4 regions of the Ligilactobacillus hohenheimensis genome follow, and region 1 is predicted to be linked to each of the others. Evidence: predicted binding sites of a transcription regulator. Region 1 holds the regulator's gene; each other region holds the start of a gene.
The links. The regulator NrdR, encoded in region 1, represses ribonucleotide reductase genes. The targets are predictions, from matches to a motif close to ACACNATATATNGTGT.
Positions count from the first base shown of each region.

Region 1 (3,153 bases):
GTTTTATTCCACATGGATGACGGGCAGCAGCTCCGGTACAACGATTCCCGCAAGTTTGGGCGGATGCAGCTGATTACTACCGGTGAAGAAACGACGCTTCCCGGAATCAAGAAACTGGGGATGGAGCCGTTTCCGGCAACGTTTGCCGTGGATCAGTTTATTTCCCGGATGAAAAAGAAGAAAAAGATGGTTAAACCAGCGTTGTTAGACCAGACGATTGTAACCGGTTTGGGCAACATTTACGTTGATGAATGCCTCTGGTTGAGTAAGATTCATCCGGAAACGCAGTGTGCGGTGCTGACGGATGATGAGCTCCGGGTTCTTCACGATAACATCATTACTGAAATTGACCACGCCATTGATGCAGGGGGGACGACGATTCGGTCGTATACGGACGCCTTCCAGCATGAGGGTGGTTTTCAACTGAAACTGCACGTTTATGGGCGGCAGGGGACGCCGTGTGACCGGTGTGAAACGCCAATTGAGAAGATTAAGGTCGGCCAGCGGGGAACGCATTTCTGCCCGCACTGCCAGGTTAAGAGGGTGGACTAGATGACCTATGTGCTGGGATTAACTGGCGGAATTGCCAGCGGGAAATCAACGGTGAGTGCGTTGTTTCGTCAACTGGAAGTGCCCGTGATTGATGCCGATCAGGTCGCTCGGGACGTGGTGGCTCCCGGAAGTCCGGGATTGAGGCGGATTAAAGCGACCTTTGGGGCGGAAATGGTGACAACTGCTGGCCGGTTGAACCGTTCCCGGTTGGGCAGCCTTGTTTTTGCTCATCCGCGGGAACGACAGCGCCTCGATGCGATTACGGCCCCCCTTATTCGGCAACAAATTACCGCTCAACTTAGTAAGGCGCAAACGTCTCAGGAGCCACTGGTGGTGCTTGATGCGCCCCTGCTAATCGAGCAGCACTACGATAAGTTATGTGACGGCATCATGGTAGTGAGCGTGACGCCGGCAACGCAGTTAAAGCGGCTGATTTTACGGGACCACCTGAGTCCGCAAGCCGCCCAGCAACGAATTGCCGCCCAGATTAGTGCCAATGAGCGGCGGCGCTTTGCGACCGTTGTGATTGACAATAACGGTGAAGTTGAAGCGACGCGGCGGCAGGTGATAAAATGGTTACAAATTAACGGTTGGGGAGATCTAACCAGTAAACGGGGTGAAAGCAGATGAAGTGCCCTAATTGTCAATCACAAAGTTCGCGCGTTGTGGATAGTCGGCCAGCTGATAGTGGGCGGGCAATTCGGCGCCGCCGCGAATGTGAAAAGTGTGGTTACCGGTTCACTACCTTTGAGCGGATTGAAGTAACACCGTTGTTGGTGGTTAAGAAGGACGGAACCCGTCAGGAGTTTAACCGGGACAAGGTAATGCGCGGAATTATGCGGGCCACCGAAAAACGCCAGATTAGTAGTAAGCAGATTACTGCGATTGTTGATAAGGTTGAAGCCCGGGCCCACGCGGTTAACGGCAACGAAATTTCAAGTCAGCAGATTGGGGAGTACGTGATGGAAATCCTCGCTGACGTGGATGACGTTGCGTACATCCGGTTTGCCAGTGTTTACCACGAATTTAAGGATATGCAGTCGTTTGCGGCGGAACTTAACGATCTGTTAGGGCGGGAAGCCCGGCGGAAGGAACGGGCCGCAAAGGAGCAGAAGGATGATTAATAAGAAGTGTGACGTAACGGCCGGAACGCCGTACCGCGTCCAGATTCCTGCGCGCCTGCAACCGGACGATTTAGCGGTAGTGGGAGACCTTTACTTGCCGTTAATTGGGGCGGTGGCGAGTGCCTTGTACCACCAACTAGCCGGGGCACAGGAAGGAGTCCTTCACCGGCACAGTGCGCTTTTGATCGCACTCGGTAACGTTGCACCACAAGAACTGTTTGCGGCGCGGTGTCGGTTGGAGGCGTTGGGATTGCTCCGCACATTTCAGACGCCGGAACAAGGAACGCGGGTGTTGACTTACCGGGTGCTTCGGCCGGTGACGCCGACCCACTTTTTTGCCGACGATCTTCTTAGCGGATTGTTATTAAGTTGGATTGGGGCCGACGAATTCAACCGGTTATTAGAAAAATGGGTGCCCAACCCATCACTGCCAGCAGGGACGGAGGTTACCGCTCAGTTGGCGGAGGTCTTTGATATGCCTGCTCCGGGACAGTTACATGCTCCCCGGGAGACTGTAACGGAAAATCAGCCGCACTTTTCAGCCACAGCGCTAGATTACCAGCAGCTTGACCAATTGTTGGCGCGGTCCTACGTTGATCGGCAACAGGTTGCGCAAAACAAACAGCGAATCGATGCGTTAGTAACGTTGTATGGGCTAGATGAGCTGCAGGTAAAGGAGTTGCTTGAACAGGCGACAAATCTCGAAACGAATCAGGTTAACTTTGAACAGGTAAGGGCCCTTGCTGCTGAACAGTATGCTGGCCCCCGGCCGGTAAGTACACCTTCTTCGCAAAAAGTGGCTACGGAAACGGCCGATCACCAGCTCCCCGCTGCGGACCAGCAACTGGCGCAGGTTGCTCAAATGTATGCGCCGATGGAGTTTTTAGCAACGTTAAAGGAACAAAAGCATTCTTTTGTTGCACGGTCAGAACGGAAAACCCTTGAGCAGGTCGTTAAGTCCCAGAAATTACCCCCAGCGGTGGTTAACATTCTGATTCACTACATTATGGTTGATCAGGGGAATGATACGTTACCAGCCCCGTTGTTCGAGGCAATTGCGGCTGATTGGGCTAGCAAGCAGATTGATACGCCGGCGAAGGCTATTTGGCAAGCCCGCCACTTTAACCAGCAAAAACAGGCAAAAAAGCAAGCTCCGAAGCGGCGGTCCCGGCGGTTGGTTCAAAAGGAGACCCTCCCAGAATGGGCACGCCAGGATAACGGTCAAGCTTCTAAACAACCGGCGAAAAAGAAGGATAAGGCGGCGTTGGATAAGCAGCGGCGTGAATTACTCAACCAGTTGCGCTCGTAAGGAGGGGTTCAAATGGAGCCAATTACAAATGAACTAAACCGGCGTTTTAAAAATCATCCCGAATTCCGCCAGCGGTACCAGCAATTGATTGATACGACGTTAAAGGACAAGGATGTGCGCCATTTCTTAGAGACGCACCGGGACGAGCTTGCCCCGGAAACGGTTGAT
Region 1 is NZ_CANCXC010000001.1:277,078-280,230, forward strand. Features, by position in the region: gene mutM (DNA-formamidopyrimidine glycosylase) at 1-552, shown strand, start outside; gene coaE (dephospho-CoA kinase) at 553-1,182, shown strand; gene nrdR (transcriptional regulator NrdR) at 1,179-1,676, shown strand; gene QOR60_RS01445 (DnaD domain protein) at 1,669-2,985, shown strand; gene dnaI (primosomal protein DnaI) at 2,998-3,153, shown strand, end outside.

Region 2 (3,153 bases), 270 kb from region 1:
TATTCTGGATTGAGTAGTACGAGTTGAGCAGATTTACCGGAGCGGCGAGGTTATTGTACATGGTGTAGTCCGCACCAAGCTGGTAGTTCTGGCTCAGGGTTGAAACCCGGTATCCCGTTTTGCCGGTAAGGCCATCTGCCAACCCATTATAGCTGTCCTGTTCCAGGTTTTGAAAGGCTCCCAGGGGCAGCATTTCCTTGGAGTAGCCGCCGTTATACGGGGCCTCAAAGTAGACCGCATTAAAGAGGACGTTGAGGAGCACGACGGCCAGTAACCAGTGCCGGGAGTGGGTTCCGCCGTGCCGGTGAAGCAGCCACAGGGCCAGCAGGGTAACGTACAGGAAGACCATCGGGATAAACAGCATCTCGTTGTTTTCAAAGAGGTAGTCCAGGAAAATAATCCCGGTGTAGCCTACCGTAACAAGCGTAAAGAGTTTGAGGGTGTTCCCAGACAGGTGCGGCAGTCGTTCGGCGAGGATGGCGCACGCGAGCGCTACTGGGAGGCACAGCATTAGCGTCCAGCGGTTGGACGGTGACATGAAGGCGTTCATGAAGGCCGCAAAGCACGGGAGGAGCAGCATGCCACCGCTAATCAGAATGCTCGTTGCGATTACCGGGTAGCGTTTAATGTGCCGGAGAACATAGGTAATCCCGAAGAGGGCGACGCTGGCAAATCCGAGCGCCGTCCAGAAGTAGAAGTCGCGGTTGCCGCCGTTAATTAGCTGGGAGGGGAGTGCCAGATAGTAGTACGGCGGGTACACGTGCATCCCGTTGGCAAACGGACTGCCGGAACGGGTAGAGTTAAGGACCGCGTGGAGTTCAGGAACGAGGATAAAGCCGGCCAGTAGCAGGCTCGTGATGGTTGCCCCGGCTAAGCGGGCAAGCACAACCGGGTAGTTTAACCGGCTGCGGTAGGTAATCAGAACCCGGAGCGCAAGGTAAATGAACGCTCCAATTCCCAGCATGTAGGCAAAGTAGAAGTTACTAATGAGCATCCACGTGAATGCACCGATTAGTGGCCAGCAACTTTTACCCTGCAACACCCGTTCGATGGCCAGGAGCACCAGTGGAAAAATGATAAACGGCGTCGCAAAGAACGGCTGGGCGCAGTTGGCGTACAGTAAAAAGGCGTTAAAGGTGTAAACCAAGGATCCGGTAATGATTGCCGGGGTGTGCAGCGCCTTAAAGTGGCGGGCGAAGAAGCAGAACGCCAGCCCGACACAGTATAGTCGCAAAACAATGATCAGGTGGTAGGCCAAGACAATCTTGCTAACCGGAAAGAGGAGGGTCAGGTACGCAAAAACGTCCCCAATGTCGTAGTAGGCAAAGATGGGGAACTTGGCCGCCCCCAGCCCCATTTTCCACGACCACTGGGGGGTGTGGAAGGGGTGGTGAATAAACTGGGCGAGGGTTTGCCGGTAGGCCTTCAGCAATGGTAAGTGCTGGTTGGCTCCGTCAATGTACCAGATAAACGAGTGCCCCGTAACGAGGTACGTTCCGTACACGAAGAGCGCGACGATGAGAAACGCCGCGGTGTACTTCAGGTATAGCCGGTGATGGCTCTTTTTTTGATCAAACGAAAACTGCATGGTAACTGCTCCTCTCTCCATTCCCTTGTATTTTACCGTAAAATGACGAATTCGGCAGGAAGAACAGTCCATTTTAAAAAAGGAGGGTGGTTGGGTCGGTCAAAAATAAATTAGTGCCTGGAAATTCTCCAAATGATTTGGGGAATGGCTGGTGTTAAGCAAGTGTGGTGATTTCCTTTTTATCCACAATATGTGGTGTGTATAAATTAACTATATACAACATGTGGTATTAAGTGCTACGATGGAGACGTTGATTGGAATGGCAACAGCGAAAGGGGAAGAATTTATGCCACAGCAGTTTGTTAAGCGTGACGGGGCGGTCTATCCGTTCCGGGAATACAAGTTAGAGTTAGTTTTTGCGGCGTTGGAAGTTGAGGATCCGGGAAAGGTTGCGGCGGTAACGGCGGCCCGACTAACCGGGAAACGGGTAACCGCCCAGCAGGTAGAGGATGCGGTTTTAGCCACCTGTGAGCGGCTCCACCTTACGGAAGCCCGTCAGCGGTACTTGGACTACAAGGAACACCGGGCGCAGGAATTTGCTAAGCAGACCGACCCAACGGCCCGGTTAGAGCGCCTAGTAAAGGGTGATCCAACGATTATTCATGAAAATGCCAATAAGGACAGCACCGTTTTCAGCACCCGGCGGGATTTAACCGCCGGGACGGTGGGGAAAACGCTGGGGTTAACGATGATGCCCCCGCACATTGCCCATGCCCACCTGAAGGGGGTCATTCACTTCCACGACCTGGATTATTCACCGCTTGAACCGTACAGCAACTGCTGTTTGATTGACTTTGAAACGATGTTCCGTGACGGGTTCAAGATCGGGAACGCGGAGGTTGAGCGGCCTAAGTCAATTCAGACTGCTGTCGCCCAGATCGTTCAGGTGATTGCCAGCGTTGCTAGTCAGCAGTACGGCGGCTGTACGGTGGACCATATTGATACGCTATTGGCCCCGTACGCAATGATGAACTACGCAAAGCACCAGCACACCGCACAAAAGTATATTTCAGGGAAGGGGTCCCAGGAGCAGTATGCCCGGGAACGGACCGTCAAGGATATTTACGATGCGATGCAGTCACTGGAATACGAGATTAACACCCTGTTTACCACGAATGGCCAAACGCCGTTCACCTCGGTGGGGTTTGGACTTGGAACATCGTGGGCTAGCCGGGAGATTCAGCGGGCCATCCTACAGGTGCGGATTGACGGGCTCGGGAAAAACCACCGAACGGCCATTTTTCCGAAGCTTCTCTTTGCGATTAAGGACGGAATCAACCACCGTCCGGAGGATCCTAACTATGACATTAAGCAGTTAGCGATTGAGTGCGCTACTAAACGGATGTATCCGGACATCCTTAATTACCCGCCGATTGTGGCGATTACCGGTAATTTTAAGTCGCCGATGGGGTGCCGGTCATTCCTTCCCAAGTGGACGGATGAAGACGGCCGGGAGGTCAACGATGGCCGCGCCAACATGGGAGTGGTGACGTTAAACCTTCCCCGGATTGCCATGGAGGCCCACGGGAATCAGGAACTGTTTTGGACAATGCTGGAGGACCGGC
Region 2 is NZ_CANCXC010000001.1:8,232-11,384, forward strand. Features, by position in the region: gene QOR60_RS00045 (YfhO family protein) at 1-1,588, opposite strand, end outside; gene nrdD (anaerobic ribonucleoside-triphosphate reductase) at 1,848-3,153, shown strand, end outside.
Region 2: nrdD (anaerobic ribonucleoside-triphosphate reductase) is a predicted target of NrdR. The motif match lies at 1,772-1,787, and genes of this name have one in related genera.

Region 3 (3,153 bases), 200 kb from region 1:
ACTGGTGCGCCTCAAGGTACCAGTAAAGGCCGACGACCAACCACTCGTGGATAATCATCATTCCAAGAACCGCAACCACAACAACCGGGAGCGGAACCATAACTGGGTGCGCCGCATTCATTAGGGCAAGGCCAAATACAAAAACGATTGTCAACACAACGACTGTTTGCCCCGCAATATAGCCCGCACTTAAAACCAGGTGCTGTTCCCGTTCATCGCCCGCAGGATACGACGGCCGTGCCCGCAACGCCCATACTCGCGGTTTCATTCCGTTAACTGATTCGCGAACTAACCGTAGTCGGATAATTGCCACCACCGCCATTGCCAGGCAACAAACGCCCGATAATAACCGGTTATCAATAAACATTACTAATCCGCTAAAACAAACCAACATCAGCGTCATCGTTACCGCTCGTACTAATAACTGTTTTTTAATCCACGTCATCCTAATCACCATCCTCCATCGTAAAGAGTTCATCAACCGTCACGCCCAGCACCCGCGCCAGGGTAAATGCTAATTCCAGCGACGGGGAATACTTGGCGTTTTCAATCGCATTAATTGTTTGCCGCGTCACCCCGGTCAAATCAGCCAGCCGTGCCTGGGAATACCCCTGTGCCTTGCGCAACTGTAAAATTCGGTTTTGCACTTCTGCACCCCCTAAATGTAAAATATATTTTACACCTACAGTATATTAATTCGGCGGTTAGTTGTCAAACATCTTTTACATCAATGCCATCAAAAAAGCTGGAACTAATCATCCCAGCTTGCCGTTAATATCCTATTTTTCAAGCTGACCCAAACCTACCTGGCGCCGCCCCCGCTCAAACCACGGTGACTTCCAAAAGGCAATTAGGTCATTCACAACGTATATACTCGAGTTAACGGCCATTGCCAGCGTTGCGTCCCCCTGACTGAACGTCACGGCCCACAGAACCAACTGGGCAACTCCACTAAACAACCACCAGTAGTACTGGTTATTGTACCGGAGAAAACACATGATCCCCGCAGTAAGACTAACCGCAAAGCTCAGCCCGTCAATCCACGGCCGCGGATCATTCGTATACCGGCCAATAGCCCACGCAGAAACGATCCATACCGCTGCCGTTGCGATCAAAGCGACCATCCACTTGCCGGCAGTAAACTTGCGCAAATGATGAACGGTTTCATCATTCCAGCTCTTCACCGCAAAAATTACCGGGAAATCAAGCGTAAGCATGTACGCAACCTGTTCAAAACATGAAAGATAGTTCTTTGCCTGTAAACCAACATAAATTAAACAAAGTGCGCTGATTACCCCTAAAATTCCGTTGACCGACTTTGCGGCGTTGATCGAAAGGATACACAATACCCCAATCATCGTCCCTGCAAACGTGACCAGGGTAAGCGTTGTAATCTTACCCGTCACTAAAAGCATCAGCTGACTTCCTAAGGCAAACCACCATAAGTAATAGTTTGCCTGCGGCCATCCGCTGATCTGGTGCAAAAACCACCCTAGGGGATGCCGCCACATGTTTAACTCGTCTTTCATTCCACTCAATCCTTATTTAATAATTTCTGTCATGCACAACACCACCATTAAACAACAACATGTAGTGGTTGTCAAATATATAACCACTACATGTTGTGAAAGCTATTCGTCTTTTGGTAAGAAGACTTGCCGCGGTTTACTCCCATCCTGGGGGCCGACAATCCCCTTCTCCTCTAACTCATCGACAATCCGCGCCGCCCGGTTATACCCGATCTTAAAGCGGCGCTGCAACATTGATACGCTGCACCGTTGTTCGTGGCGTAAGAGGTCAATCACCTGGTCAAACAGGGCGTCTTCCCCTGATTCGGCCGGCTGGGAGTCCGCAATGTCCTCGTCTGAAATATTTAGCGCCTCGTCATACTCCGCTTCCTGTTGCTGCTTCACAAAGTTAACGACGTTTTCAACGTCCTGGCTCGAGATAAACGCGCCCTGAACCCGCACTGGTTTATTTGCATCAATTGGCTTAAACAGCATGTCACCCCGGCCCAAAAGCTTTTCTGCTCCCGTTACATCCAGAATGGTCCGCGAATCCGTGCCCGATGCAACCGCAAAGGCCATCCGGGACGGGACGTTAGCCTTGATTAACCCGGTAATAACATCAACGGACGGCCGCTGCGTTGCCAAAATCATGTGAATCCCAGCAGCCCGCGCTTTTTGAGCAAGCCGAATAATCGCCCCTTCAACCGCATCCGAAGCGACCATCATCAAATCAGAAAGCTCATCAACGATGACAACAACGTACGGTAAGGTTGGCTCTGCGGTCCCCTGGTCGGCGTTTTGCCGCGTAACCATTGCGTTATAGTCGGCAATGTTGCGCTGGCCAGTGTCCTCAAATAAATCATACCGCCGCTCCATTTCCTCAACCATCTTATTAAGGGCCATTGCCGCCTTTTTCGGGTTAGTGACCACGGGCGTCAGCAGGTGCGGAATCCCGTTGTACACCGCCAGTTCAACCTTTTTGGGGTCAACAAGCATTAACTTGACCTGATCCGGTGGGCACTTCATCAGGAGGCTCGTAATAATGCCGTTAATCGCCACCGATTTCCCACTCCCCGTTGAACCAGAAATTAACAGGTGAGGCATCTTTGCGAGGTCGGCTGTTACCAGGTTTCCCGATACGTCCCGTCCTAGCGGAACCTCCAGGGGTTTCTTCGGATCCTTATGCTGGGCAGAAATAATGTCCTTAAACGCAACGGTTGCGACCTGCTGGTTAGGGACCTCGATTCCAATCAGGGCCTTCCCGGGAATCGGCGCCTCAATCCGAATATCCTTGGCTGCAAGGGCAAGGGCAAGGTCATCCGCCAGATTGACAATCTTACTAACCTTGACCCCAATTGCGGGGTGCAACTCATACTTCGTTACCGCTGGGCCCAGAATGGTGTTCTTAATCTCCGCGTCCACCCCAAAGCTTGTGAGGGTCTGCTGGAGGACCTGCTGGTTCTTAGCAATGATCTCCTTATCCTTGCTCTGGTCAGTTGGTGGGACGTCCTGCAATAGACCAACTGGCGGCAGCTGGTAGTTCGGATTTGCCTTAGTTGCCGAAATCTCGACCGGCTGCTCCGCCGGTTTTTCTGGCGCGGGTGACTGGTCACTCCAGTTTGCCACCTGCGTATTAAGGGCGCTT
Region 3 is NZ_CANCXC010000001.1:74,300-77,452, reverse strand. Features, by position in the region: gene QOR60_RS00425 (hypothetical protein) at 1-445, opposite strand, end outside; gene QOR60_RS00420 (helix-turn-helix transcriptional regulator) at 447-647, opposite strand; gene pnuC (nicotinamide riboside transporter PnuC) at 780-1,529, opposite strand; gene QOR60_RS00410 (DNA translocase FtsK) at 1,632-3,153, opposite strand, start outside.
Region 3: pnuC (nicotinamide riboside transporter PnuC) is a predicted target of NrdR. The motif match lies at 1,582-1,597, and genes of this name have one in related genera.

Region 4 (3,153 bases), 260 kb from region 1:
GATGGTTAAACCGCGAATCAGTCAGTAAATTCATCAGGGTTCCCGCTGCGCCAGCCTTTTTGTCCGGCGCACCGTAATAAACCCCCCGGATCCGGGAATTGATAATGGCCCCACAACACATTGGGCATGGTTCAAGGGTCACGAACAAATCACAATCAACCAACCGCCAACTATCCAGTGCCGCGTTTGCCTCCTGAATTGCCATGATCTCGGCGTGCATCGTTGCGTCTTCACTGTGTTCGCGCAGGTTATGCCCCCGCCCGATAACGCGGCCATCCCGGACCACTACGCACCCAATCGGCACTTCTCCGATGGCAGCAGCCTTTTGAGCCTCATAGAGAGCTTCTTGCATGAACTTCACCTGTTCGCCTGCCGCTAACACCATTACCGTTCACTCCTTAGCACGTAGTAGCCCTTTTGCTTCAGAACAACCTGACAATTACCAAACGTTGCTTCCATTAGTTTCTTCGCCGATGGCGCCCCCTGTTTTTTCTGTAACACAACATATAGTGTGCCTCCAGAAACAAGGTGGTCACCTGCGCCGGCTAAAATCCCGTGGACAACCTTTTTCCCCGCCCGAACCGGTGGATTAGTGATAATCAGATCATAATCCGTTGCGGGAATTGCTGCGTACCCGTCTGACTGGCAAACCGTTACGTTCTTCACCTGGTTGGCATCGGCGTTCCGCCGCGCAAGCGCAAGCGCCCGTTTGTTAACGTCACTCATCGTTACTTGACTATCAGGAAAACGCCGCGCTAGTGCAAGTCCCAGCGGACCGTATCCGCACCCCACATCAAGAATTTTATGAGGGACAATGGTTGCCTGTTCGAGGGCCGTAAGGAGGGTCCGGCTACCGTAATCAACGGTCCGCCGCGAGAACACCCCGCTATCGGTCGTAAACCGTAAATTACTTCCTAATAAGGAAAACGAAAACGTCTGCTCATCGTGCGCAGCCGTTGGTTGTGTTGAGTAGTAGTATTCCGTCACCCTCGGACACCCCGTTAGTAAATTTGATACTTTTATCATACGCTAAATTGCCCCCGTTAAGCAACAAAATCCAGGAATTATTCGCAGCCGTTATCCACCATATATCGGATTTTAATCGATTATTATCCACAATATCTTGTGTTTTAGCCTTGCTTTTTTCCGGAAACACGGTATACTAGGTTCACGTAAGCAAAAGAAACGGAATGGTGATGATAATCATGAGTCTAACGGTATACACGAAGAACAACTGCATTCAGTGCAAGATGACAAAGAAATTTCTTAAAGCCCACGGGGTTGCCTTTGAGGAACGGAACATTTCCGATCATCCTGAATACGTTGACTACTTAAAGGAACAGGGATTCCAGAGCGTTCCGGTCGTTGAACGTGACGCTGAGCCCGTTGTCAACGGGTTCCGGCCAGACCTTCTACAACAGGTTATCGCCGAATAATCCGTCTAAGACATTACGTAAAAGCAAATTGTGACTAATGAAAAGTGAACACGTTGTTGGTTCACTTTTTTTAAACCAGTAATTAACTAAGAAAGTGGTGGAACCAGTGAGTCTATCTGCGATTGATCGTGATAAAGTAACGTACTACGACCTCAACAACCAGGTCAACATCCCCCTCAACGGTAAAATTCAACTCGAAAAGGATCAGGAAGCCCTTCAGGCGTTTCTTAAGGAAAACGTGGAGCCCAATCTCAAACACTTCGATTCACTTGAGGAGCGGTTCGACTACCTCGTAAAGAACGGGTACCTCGAGGAAACCTTCGTTAAGAAGTACAGCATGGACTTCATTAAGAAGTTATACGCCCAGCTTAATGCGGCGCACTTCCACTTCAAGTCGTTTATGGCCGCCTACAAGTTCTACAACCAGTACGCCATGAAGACGCTTGATAACGAGTACTACCTGGAAACAATCATTGACCGGATGGCAACCAACGCCCTATACATGGCAGACGGCGATGAACAGTTGGCCCTCGATCTTGCCGAAGAACTCGTTACCCAGCGGTACCAACCAGCGACCCCAACCTTCCTGAATGCTGGCCGGGCCCGGCGGGGAGAAATGGTTTCCTGCTTCCTGCTTCAAACGACCGACGATATGAATTCTATCGGCCGGACGATTAACTCCGCCCTGGAACTTTCCCGGATCGGTGGTGGGGTCGGCATTTCCCTGAGTAACCTTCGGGGCGCTGGTGCCCCCATCAAGGGAATTGAGGGGGCTGCTTCCGGGGTGATCCCCGTAATGAAGCTGCTCGAAGATAGCTTCTCCTACTCCAACCAACTGGGACAGCGACAGGGCGCCGGCGTGGTTTACCTGAACGTTTTCCATCCCGACATCATGGCCTTCCTGGCAACCAAGAAGGAAAACGCCGACGAAAAGGTGCGGGTGAAGACCCTTTCTCTCGGGGTGGTTATTCCGGATAAGTTCTACGAGTTAGCCGCCAAGGACGAGGACATGTACCTCTTCGATCCGTGGGGGGTTGAACGGGCCTACGGGAAACCGTTTGCCTACGTCGACATCACCAAGGAATACGACAACATGGTAGCAAACCCGGACATCCCTAAGAAGAAGATCCGGGCCCGGGAGCTTGAAACCGAAATCAGCAAGCTCCAGCAAGAATCCGGCTACCCGTACATTATGAACGTCGACGTAGCCAACCGGGCCAACCCAGTTAAGGGCAAGATTATCATGAGTAACCTGTGTTCGGAAATCATGCAGCCTCAGGAAATTTCCCGGATTAACAACAAGCAGGAGTACACGGAAATGGGAACCGACGTGAGCTGCAACCTTGGGTCCACCAACATCGTTAACCTGATGGCCAGCCCTGACTTCGGGAAGTCCGTTGAAACGATGGTGCGGGCGTTGACGTTTGTTACCGACAACGAAAACATCGACGTTGTTCCGTCCATCGACTACGGTAACAGCGTGGCCCACACGATTGGGCTGGGCGCAATGGGAATGCACGGCTACCTGGCTAAGAACCATATCTACTACGGTTCTCCGGAAGCCATCGAGTTTACCAGCGTGTACTTCATGCTGATTAACTACTGGACGCTAGTTGCTTCTAATAAGATTGCCCGCGAACGGCAGGAAACGTTCAAGGACTTTGACCAGAGCAAGTATGCGGACGGTACCTACTTCGACAAGTACCTTGACCAGGAC
Region 4 is NZ_CANCXC010000001.1:21,811-24,963, reverse strand. Features, by position in the region: gene tadA (tRNA adenosine(34) deaminase TadA) at 1-385, opposite strand, end outside; gene QOR60_RS00115 (class I SAM-dependent methyltransferase) at 385-987, opposite strand; gene nrdH (glutaredoxin-like protein NrdH) at 1,206-1,436, shown strand; gene nrdE (class 1b ribonucleoside-diphosphate reductase subunit alpha) at 1,543-3,153, shown strand, end outside.
Region 4: nrdH (glutaredoxin-like protein NrdH) is a predicted target of NrdR. The motif match lies at 1,114-1,129, and genes of this name have one in related genera.